DNA from 3 places in the Ramlibacter sp. 2FC genome. Region 2 is predicted to be linked to each of the others. Evidence: predicted binding sites of a transcription regulator. Region 2 holds the regulator's gene; each other region holds the start of a gene.
What was found. The regulator FNR, encoded in region 2, switches genes on or off when oxygen is low (the NO sensors DNR and NnrR bind a similar motif). The targets are predictions, from matches to a motif close to TTGATNNNNATCAA.

Region 1 (3,266 bases), on a different contig from region 2:
AGCGGCACCTGGCTGCCCTTGGGCAGGGCGGCCTTCAGGTTCAGCAACATGATGTGCAGGCCGCCGGACTTGAACTCCACGGTCTTGCCGGCCGGGATGTCGACGCCGGACAGGGCGCGCATGCGCATCACGTCGCCGTCCATCTTCATCTCGTGCACTTCCAGCTGCCCGGCCACCGGCGTCGAGCCGCCGACCAGGCGGATACCGCCCGGGGCGCTGATCTTCATGAAGGCGCCGGTGCTCTTCTGGCCCTGCACCGAGGCGCGGACCCAGGCGTCCCTGACCTCGATGGATTGCGCCAGCGCGGCACCGCCCAGCAGGCACAGGGCCAGGGCGACAAAACTGTTTTTCATGGGTTTCTCCAAAAGCGAGCGGATGGGTTTAGTGCGCATGATGGCCGACAGTTTCCGAGGGCAGGATGTCCAGCGCTGCGGCCGGCGACTTCAGGCCCTGGGTCGAGCTGCCGCTGGCCGGCAGCTGCGACCAGTCCAGGCTGCCTTTCTCGCAGGTCTGCAGCACCTTGAACCACAGGGTGCCGGCCTGCGCGGGCAGGGTGCCGCGCAGCACGAATTCGTCGAAATGCGCATCGGGCAGCCAGCTCTCGCGCGAGGCGGCGGTCCAGCTGATCTCGGCCACGTCCTCGCTGACCTGGCGGCCGTGGTCGTCGTAGGGGCTGGCCAGCTTTTCCCTGCGCAGGGACAGGGTCCAGCCGGGCTTGGGCATGGGCTTGGCGCCGCGGAAACCGGCCGGGATCAGCACCCGCACGGCCGTGGTCGGCGAGCCCGCGCAGCCGTGGCTGACGCGCAGGGCCGCCTTGTAGCCCTGGCCGGCCAGCGCCGCCGGCTCGTCGAGCACCACGTGGGAAAAGGCGCTGGCGCTGGCGGCCCAGAGGGCGACAAGGGTCGTGGACTTGAAGATCAAAGAAAAAAGGTTCATGAACAGGCTCTGAAAACGCGGGGGATCGCGCCTGCGCCCGGCCGGCCGCCCTCATGGGCTGGCGCGGCGGGTCCTTGGCGCGGCGACAGCGCGAGCGGCCGACTGGTACGGCACTCAGGCGCTGTGGATCAAGGCATTCAGAGCAGGGGCGGCCCGCGCGCGGGCAGGGGCGCGGCCGTGAGCCAGGCGATATGTGCCGCGGGAATGGCCTGCAGCACATGCGCCAGCGGCTGCGCCGGCTCGGCGCCCCCGCGCGCCAGGGGCGGCGGCGCACCGAGGTTGGCGCACAGCGGGCAGTCCAGCGTGAGGGCGGACGCCGGGGCCTCGCCGTCGCCGGGCTTGAGCACCAGCTTCATGCTGCCCGCGCCCGAGCAGACCAGCTCCAGGGACTGGGGCTGGACCAGCGGCGAAGCGATGGCCGCGCCCAGCGCCAGCGCGAACCACACCAGCACCAGGCGGGCGAGAAGGCGGGCGGAGCGCAGAGTCTGCATGGCCTCGATTATCGCCCAGCGCCCGCTTCGGGCCGATACGCGGCGGGCGAGGCCCCGGGCGCAAGAACGCGCGGGCAAAACCCCTGATTTTCCGCCGGAAACACCATCGGCGCCCAGCCGGGGGGCCGCGCCCCCGGGGATGCGCCCGGCTTGACCCTGGTCATGGACATGGCGCCGGCCTCGGCGCATCATGCGTACTTGCACAGACAAGGAGCCGACGCGATGGACAAGCAGCAAGCCGCCCCCTACCGCAAGCAGTTGCTGGACATGCGCGCCGGGCTGCTGGCCCAGATGGCCGAGCAGCGCGGCGGCGTGGTCGGCCGGGCCGAGGTGGCGGCCGAGCATTTCGGCCGTCCCGAGGACCCGCGAGCCCAGGCGGCGACCGAGCGCGAGCTGGCCTTCGCGATCGACGAGCACGAGACGGCCGAGCTGGCGGCCATCGACGCCGCGCTGGCCCGCATCGAGGCCGGCCACTACGGCCAGTGCACCGACTGCGGCGTGGACATTCCGACCGCCAGGCTGCACGCCGCGCCCGAGGCCTCGCGCTGCATCGTCTGCCAGGAGAAGGTCGAACACCGGCATGCCGGCAGCGCCTGAGCTGTGCGCCCGTCATCACCCACGACAAGGGGATCACCATGAGCACCTACCACGCCGTCGTCTGGATCGACCGCTCCGAAGCCCATGTCCTCATGTTCGACCGCGAGCATGTGGAAGCGCAGCGCATCGCCTCGCGCAGCCACCACAAGGCCAAGGGCGGGCATGTGGGCTCGCACGGGCTCAAGCACGGCCGCGGCGACAGCGCCAGCGGCAGCCACTCGCCCGCAGGCGGCCATGCCACGAGCGACGAGGATTTCTACCACGAGGTGGCGCAGGCCCTGGCCGGCGTGCGCGAGATCCTGGTCACCGGGCCGGCCCAGGCGAAGGACGAGTTCCACGCCCACTGCAAGCGCCACGACCCGGCCATCGACCAGGCCATCGTGGGCGTGCAGACCTGCGACCACCCGAGCGACGCCCAACTCGTGGCCATGGCGCGCCAGTACTTCCTCAAGTACGACCGCATGGCGGGCAACCCCGGCTCGCCGACCTGAGGCGGCGCACCCGGCTGCTATGCTTTGCGGCATGCGCAGCCTGTTCCACTTGGCCTTCAACGTCAGCGACCTCGAGGCCGCGCGCCGTTTCTACGGCGGCGTGCTGGGCTGCCAGGAAGGGCGCTCCACGGCCACCTGGGTCGACTTCGATTTCTTCGGCCACCAGATCTCGCTGCACCTGGGCGAACCGTTCAAGACCGCGCGCACCGGCCATGTGGGCGAGCACCTGGTGCCCATGCCGCATTTCGGCCTGATCCTGGAACTGCCGGACTGGCAGGCCATGGCCGAGCGCCTGCGTGCCGCAGGCACCGATTTCGTGCTGGCGCCCCAGGTGCGTTTCGAGGGCCAGCCCGGCGAGCAATGGACCATGTTTTTCCTCGACCCCTTCGGCAACCCGATCGAGGTCAAGGGTTTCCGCTCGCTGGACGCGGTCTACCAGCGCTGAAACCACGCCCGCAGGACCTTACTTCGCCACCGGCGCGGCGATCTCCTGGTCGATCGCGCCGAAGATGCTCTGGCCGTCCCGGCCCTTCATCTCGATGCGGATGGTGTCGCCCCACTTCATGAACTCGGTGCTCGGGCGGCCGTCCTGGATGGTCTCGATGCAGCGCTTTTCGGCGATGCAGCTGTAGCCCTTGGGCCACTCGGGGCGGCCGTTGACTTCCACGCCCTTGTTGCTGACGGTGCCCGAGCCGACGATGGAGCCGGCGCGCACGTTGCGCGTCTTGCAGATATGGGCGATCAGCTGGCC
Region 2 (3,266 bases):
AGGCTGGCCTCGCCGAGCTCGACCAGGCCCTGGTCCTGCAGCCCGCGCAGCGTCTCCAGCTCGGCCGCGAAATAGCTCCGGAAGTCGATCAGGTAGGCCAGCTCGATCGACTCGAACTGGAGCTGGCCCTGGCACATGATGGCCATGATCACGGCCCGGCGCACCAGGTCGTCGCGCGACAGGGCCAGGCCGCGCACCACGGGCAGACGCCCCTGGTCCAGCGCGTCGTAATACTCCTCCAGGGTCTTGGCGTTCTGGCTGTAGGTGGCGCCGACGCGGCCTATGGCCGACACGCCCAGGCCGATCAGGTCGCAGTCCGGCTGGGTGCTGTAGCCCTGGAAGTTGCGGTGCAGCCGGCCCTGGCGCTTGGCCACGGCCAGGGCGTCGCCCGGCAAGGCGAAATGGTCCATGCCCACGTAGACATAGCCGCCCTCGGGGAACACCGAGAGCGCGCTCGCCAGCATGGCCAGCTTGGCGGCCGGATGCGGCAACTCGGCCGCGAGGATGCGCCGCTGCGGCTTGAAGCGCTCGGGCAGGTGGGCGTAGGCATAGAGGGCGATGCGGTCGGGCCGCAATTGCACCACCTGGGCCAGGGTGCGATCGAAGGACTCGGGGGTCTGCTGGGGCAGGCCGTAGATCAGGTCCACGTTGACCGACTCGAAGTCCAGCCGGCGCGCGGCCTCGACCAGGGCGAACACCTGCTCGGCCGGCTGGATGCGGTGCACGGCCTTCTGCACCGCAGGGTCGAAGTCCTGCACGCCGAAGCTCAGGCGGTTGAAGCCCAGCTCGGCCAGCACGGCCAGGCGCGCCTCGTCGACCGTACGCGGGTCGATCTCGATCGAGTACTCGCCGCCCGGCGCCAGGTTGAAGCTGCGCCTGAGCATGGCCATCAGCTCGCGCAGCTCGGCGTCGCTCAGGAAGGTCGGGCTACCACCGCCCAGGTGCAGCTGGCTCAGGTTCTGCCCCACGCCCAGCTGCGCCGTGTGCAGGTCGATCTCGCGGCTCAGGTAGCGCAGGTAGGCCTCGCCGCGCTCGTGGTGCTTGGTGATGATCTTGTTGCAGGCGCAGTAGTAGCACAGCGACTCGCAGAACGGAACATGCACGTAGAGCGACAGCGGCAGCGCCATGGCCGCCGCGCCCGAGCGGCGCTGCACCAGCGCCTGGACATAGTCGGCCTCGCCGAAGGCCTCGACGAAGCGGTCGGCGGTCGGGTAGGAGGTGTAACGGGGCCCTGGCACGTCGTAGCGACGCAACAGCTCCGGCGTGATGACATGCCCCGTTGTATTGGTATCTTGCATGGTTCTTACTGTGCCGCCAGGTCGCTTCCGGTTCCTTGACATGGATCAACTTCCAGCCATGCGCTGCGAGCGACAATTTGAGGCATGTCAGAAAGGTTTTCCGCATGTCGGCCCGCCGGACGGCTCCGAAAGGGGTACCCTGCGAACCGTCCCTCGCGTCACCGCCCCGGATCCAACGCATGAACCCTCAAGCCATCAAAGTCGCCTGCTCCAACTGCAACCTGCGCGAGCTGTGCATGCCCATGGGCCTCAAGCCCGAGGAGCTGGACCGCATCGACGAGGTGGTGGCCACGCGCCGCAAGGTCAAGCGCGGGGCCATGCTGTTCTCCAACGGCGAGAAGTTCACGTCCCTGTACGCGATCCGCACCGGCTTCTTCAAGACCTGCATCGCCACCGAGGACGGACGCGACCAGGTCACGGGCTTCCAGATGGCCGGCGAGATCATCGGCCTCGATGGCATCGTGCACGACCACCACACCTGCGACGCGGTGGCGCTCGAGGATGCCGAGGTCTGCGTGATGCCCTTCGACCGCATCGAGGAGCTCTCGCGCGAGGTCACGGCACTGCAGAACCACGTGCACAAGATCATGAGCCGCGAGATCGTGCGCGAGCACGGCGTGATGCTGCTGCTGGGCAGCATGCGCGCCGAGGAGCGCCTGGCGGCCTTCCTGCTCAACCTGGTTCAGCGTCTGCATGCCCGCGGCTTCTCGCAGTCCGAGCTGATCCTGCGCATGACGCGCGAGGAGATCGGCAGCTACCTGGGCCTCAAGCTCGAGACCGTGAGCCGCACCTTCTCCAAGTTCGTCGAGGACGGCATCGTCGAGGTCAAGCAGCGCCATGTGCGCATCCTCGACACCGAGGCGCTCAAGCGCATCGTCAACAACCAGTCCTGCCAGTAAGGCGGGCTGCGCCCGCCCCTTCCGGCCCTCCAGACCTCAGCGGCAGCCTTCCTGCCTGGCACAGTCCTCGGGCCGTGCGTCCGGCGGCACCGGGCAGCGGTTCACCTCGAACGGCGAGAGCGAGAGCAGCGTGGTCAGCGCGCTCGAGGCCATGGTCATGAGCCAGAACACGAAGAAAGCCAGCGTGTAGACGCCCAGGCGCGACAACGCCAGCGGCTGGCCGAACCAGTGCAGGTCCTCGGGGTCGACCATGGCGAACACCAGCATCTCGAGCACGCCGGCCACCAGAAAGGCCGGCCAGGCGATCCACATCCAGCGTCTTGCGAGCATCTAGGCCTCCTTGTCGAGCCGGGCCTCAGGGCCGCGCCGCAGCCGGCTGGGCGGGCACGCCGGTGGCGGCATGGTTGCGCGCCTGCAGGGCCGGCGCCAGGGCGGCCTGCCCGGCCTGCTGGGCCGGCCCATGGCCGCCGATCACCGGGTCGGGCGTGCGCAGCGCCAGGAACAGGGTGACGAAGCCCGCCACCACCACGATGGCCGGTCCGGCGATCAGCAGCCAGACATGGCCGTGTTTCCACCAGGGTTGCGCTTGTCTGTCCTGCATGAGCACTCCTTACCTCGGAACCAGAAACACCGACTTCTCACTCACCTGCCCCGCGCCGTCCAGAGTCTTCACCTGGAACTGGATCGGGTGCGACCCGGCGGATGCCGCGCCGTAGGGCAGCTGCAGCCGCACCGGCAGCCACAGCGACTGGGTGGCCTCCACGGTCGCGCTGTCGCCGCTCACCACGGCGAGGCCGGGCAGGCCCTGGGCCGCGATGCTGAACTGCTGCTGGCGCTCGGTGGCGTTCATGATCTGCAGCCGGTAGACGTTCTCGATCCGCCCGCCGCTGACGATGCGCGCCAGCGCGGCGCGGTCGCGCACCACGTCGACCTTGAACGGCGTGCGCAGCCACAGGCTGGCCAGCAGGGCCAGGCTCACCGCGCCCAGGATGGCGGCATAGACCAGCACCCGCGGCCGGAAGACGCGGCGCAGCAGCTGCGCGCGCGTCCAGCCGCCGGCCACGGCGTT
Region 3 (3,266 bases), on a different contig from region 2:
CGGCCTCAAGATCGGCAAGAGCCTGGCCGAGCCGGACCTGGTGGGCGAGGCCAAGGCGGTGATCGATGCCATGCGCGCGCGCGGCGCCGAGGTGCCGATCCCGACCGACGTGGTCTGCGCCAAGCAGTTCGCGGCCGACGCGCCGGCCAGCGTCAAGCTGGCCACCGAAGTCGAAGACGACGACCTGATCCTGGACATAGGCCCGCACACCGCGGCTCGCCTGGCCGAGCAGCTCAAGGCCGCCGGCACCATCGTCTGGAACGGCCCGGTGGGCGTGTTCGAGTTCCCGGCCTTCGAGAACGGCACCAAGGTGATTGCCCAGGCGATTGCCGAATCCCAGGCCTTCAGCATCGCCGGCGGCGGCGACACCCTGGCCGCGATTGCCAAGTACGGCATCGACAAGCGGGTCGGCTACATCTCCACCGGCGGCGGCGCCTTCCTCGAGGTGCTGGAGGGCAAGACCTTGCCGGCCTTCGAGATCCTGCAAAAGCGCGCCGCGGGCTGACGGGCCGTCGGGCCGAGGCAAGAAAGGGGCGGCGCCTGCCGGGCGCCGCCCCTTTGTCCTTGGGCTTGGCGATTACGCAATCTGCGGCCGCCGCGCGCTGGTCGGCCGCCCGCGGTAGTCGGTCCAGCAGCGGCGCCTGAAGTCGTAGAGCTTGCATTGGCGCGCGGTCTCGAAGTACCAGCGCCAGGAGAAGGGCTGGACGATGATGCGCGCGGGCAGCAGCTCCTCCAGCCGGGCCTGGGCTTGCTTGAGGCGGTAGAGCGGAATGCTCATGTCCACGTGGTGCGCCGTGTGCTCCATGATGTGGTGCAGCAGCGCGCCTATCCTGAACGGGAAGGTCAGGTGCACGGTGGTCGAGACGAAGGGCTGGGCCTTGGCCCAGGCGGCCTTGTCCTCGTGCCAGGACACCTTGACATGGGTGTGGTGCACGTAGACCACGAAGCCTATCATCGAGTTCCAGAACAAAAAGGGCAGGGCGAAGCCGGTGGCCAGCACCAGGGCCAGCGACTGCCCGGCGGCCAGCGCGCCGGCCACCAGGCCGCCGGCCCAGAGCAGGGCGAAGGCGCTGACCAGCAGGCCGTCCTTCACGAAAATGGGGCGGCGCGTGGGCATCTGCGTGCGGTTGGGGAAGTACATCTTCTTCCACCAGATCTCGACGAAGTAGTAGAGGCCGGGCGCCCAGCCGCTGCGATAGAGGCGGTTGAGCCCGCGCTGCAGCGGCGGAAGCGCCGCGTATTCCTCGCGCGTGAGCGGCGCCCAGACGAAGTCCACGCCCTTGAGGTTGGTGTAGCCGTGGTGCACCACGTTGTGGCCCACGTCCCACAGGCTGTAGGGCGTGAGCGAGGGCAGGAAGGCGATGCGGCCCAGCCAGCGGTTGAGCCCGCGGTGCGGCGTCAGGCTCTGGTGGCAGGCGTCGTGGCCGATGATGAACAGGCGGCCGGTCACGAAGCCCGCGGCCAGGCCGCACAGCGCCTTGGCCCACCAAGCATGGAGCAGCACCGTGCCGGCGAAGGCGGCGAGCAGCAGCGTGTAGTCGAAGGCCAGCAGCAGCAGGGCCCAGGCCGTGGTGCGGGTGGACAGGGGGATCAGCCATTCGCGCAGGGTCTTGCGGTGCGGCAGCGGCTGGTCGGCCGGGATCGGGGCGAGGGTCGGCATCATGAAGGTCGGTACGGATGGAAGGGATGTGGCGCCGCGGGATGTCCCCGCAGCTGCGGCCGCGCGCCGGCGCGACGGAGGCGGAAAGTGATGCCGGGGATGCTACCGGGGGGCGGGGCCATGGACTCTGACCAGGATCAAACATGCGCCGATTGACCGGCCCGTGCCGGCCCGCGCCGATGCGGCCCCGGGCCGTGACGAGCAGGATCGCTGCGCCTTTGGTGACAAGAGCCTTGACCATTTCACATGGAATGGGCGGCGGGCGGCCGGTTCCCGGGGCGTCGATCCGGCCCGGCGGGGCGGTCGGGTTGGGGCCGCAGAGCCAGGCCCGGGGCCGTTTTCGCGGCATTGGCGCCCGGCCGGGTGCGGGGCGGGGCAGGCCCAGCCATGTCTGCGGCCGGCCGCCGCGGCGATGCCTTGGCGCGGCCAGGGGCTTTGTTCTGTACCCTGGCTGTAACCGTTTCCGTGTGAGAATCCGGAACTTAGTTACAGGAGACCCCTTTCCATGCCACGTCGCGCCACCAAAATCGTCGCCACCCTCGGCCCCGCGTCGAGCGACCCCGCCCTGCTGGAGGCCATGATCCGGGCCGGCGTCAACGTGGTGCGGCTCAACTTCAGCCACGGCAAGGCGCAGGACCACATCGACCGCGCCCGCCTGGTGCGCGAGGCCTCGCAGCGCGCTGGGCGCGAGGTCGCCATCATGGCCGACCTGCAGGGCCCCAAGATCCGCGTCGGCAAGTTCGCCGAGGGCAAGGTGATGCTGGAGCCGGGCGCCAAGTTCGTGCTCGACGCCTCGCGCGCCGAGCCGGGCGACCTGACCGGCGTGGGCCTGGACTACAAGGAGCTGCCGCGCGACGTCAAGGCCGGCGACATGCTGCTGCTCAACGACGGCCTGATCGTGCTGACGGTGGACGCGGTGCGTGGCGAGCAGGTCCACACCACGGTCAAGCTCGGTGGCGAGCTGTCGAACAACAAGGGCATCAACAAGCAGGGCGGCGGCCTGACGGCGCCGGCGCTGACGGCCAAGGACATGGAGGACATCAAGACCGCGATGAGCTTCCAGGCCGACTACGTGGCGGTGAGCTTCCCCAAGAACGCCACCGACATGGCCATGGCGCGCCAGCTGTGCAACGTGGCCGCCGAGCAATACGGCCACCGGCCCGGCCTGATCGCCAAGATCGAGCGCGCCGAGGCGATTCCGCTGCTCGAGGAGATCCTCAAGGCCAGCGACGGCATCATGGTGGCGCGCGGCGACCTGGCCGTGGAGGTCGGCAACGCGGCCGTGCCGGCGCTGCAAAAGCGCATGATCAAGCTGGCCCATGTGCACGACAAGGTGGTGATCACGGCCACGCAGATGATGGAGAGCATGATCACCAACCCGGTGCCCACGCGCGCCGAGGTCAGCGACGTGGCCAACGCCGTGCTCGACGGCACCGACGCGGTGATGCTGAGCGCCGAGACCGCGGCCGGCAAGTACCCGCTGGAGACGGTGCAGGAGATGGCCAAGATCTGCGAGGCGGCCGAAGGGGCCGAGCATGTGGAGATCGACGCCGACTTCACCGGCCAGACCTTCAGCCGCATCGACCAGGCCATCGCCATGGGCGCG

Region 1: FFS10_RS04720 (TraR/DksA family transcriptional regulator) is a predicted target of FNR. The motif match lies at 1,578-1,591, and genes of this name have one in related genera.
Region 3: FFS10_RS14700 (fatty acid desaturase) is a predicted target of FNR. The motif match lies at 1,788-1,801, and genes of this name have one in related genera.

Annotation. Positions count from the first base shown of each region.
Region 1 is NZ_SCMM01000006.1:109,420-112,685, forward strand. Features, by position in the region: gene FFS10_RS04705 (copper chaperone PCu(A)C) at 1-353, opposite strand, end outside; gene FFS10_RS04710 (YcnI family copper-binding membrane protein) at 382-936, opposite strand; gene FFS10_RS04715 (DUF2946 domain-containing protein) at 1,074-1,427, opposite strand; gene FFS10_RS04720 (TraR/DksA family transcriptional regulator) at 1,650-2,024, shown strand; gene FFS10_RS04725 (hypothetical protein) at 2,063-2,515, shown strand; gene FFS10_RS04730 (VOC family protein) at 2,547-2,960, shown strand; gene FFS10_RS04735 (fumarylacetoacetate hydrolase family protein) at 2,979-3,266, opposite strand, start outside.
Region 2 is NZ_SCMM01000053.1:3,893-7,158, forward strand. Features, by position in the region: gene hemN (oxygen-independent coproporphyrinogen III oxidase) at 1-1,298, opposite strand, end outside; gene fnr (fumarate/nitrate reduction transcriptional regulator Fnr) at 1,478-2,197, shown strand; gene FFS10_RS18815 (hypothetical protein) at 2,234-2,527, opposite strand; gene FFS10_RS18820 (nitrogen fixation protein FixH) at 2,553-2,798, opposite strand; gene ccoG (cytochrome c oxidase accessory protein CcoG) at 2,808-3,266, opposite strand, start outside.
Region 3 is NZ_SCMM01000033.1:6,628-9,893, forward strand. Features, by position in the region: gene FFS10_RS14695 (phosphoglycerate kinase) at 1-505, shown strand, start outside; gene FFS10_RS14700 (fatty acid desaturase) at 578-1,663, opposite strand; gene pyk (pyruvate kinase) at 2,166-3,266, shown strand, end outside.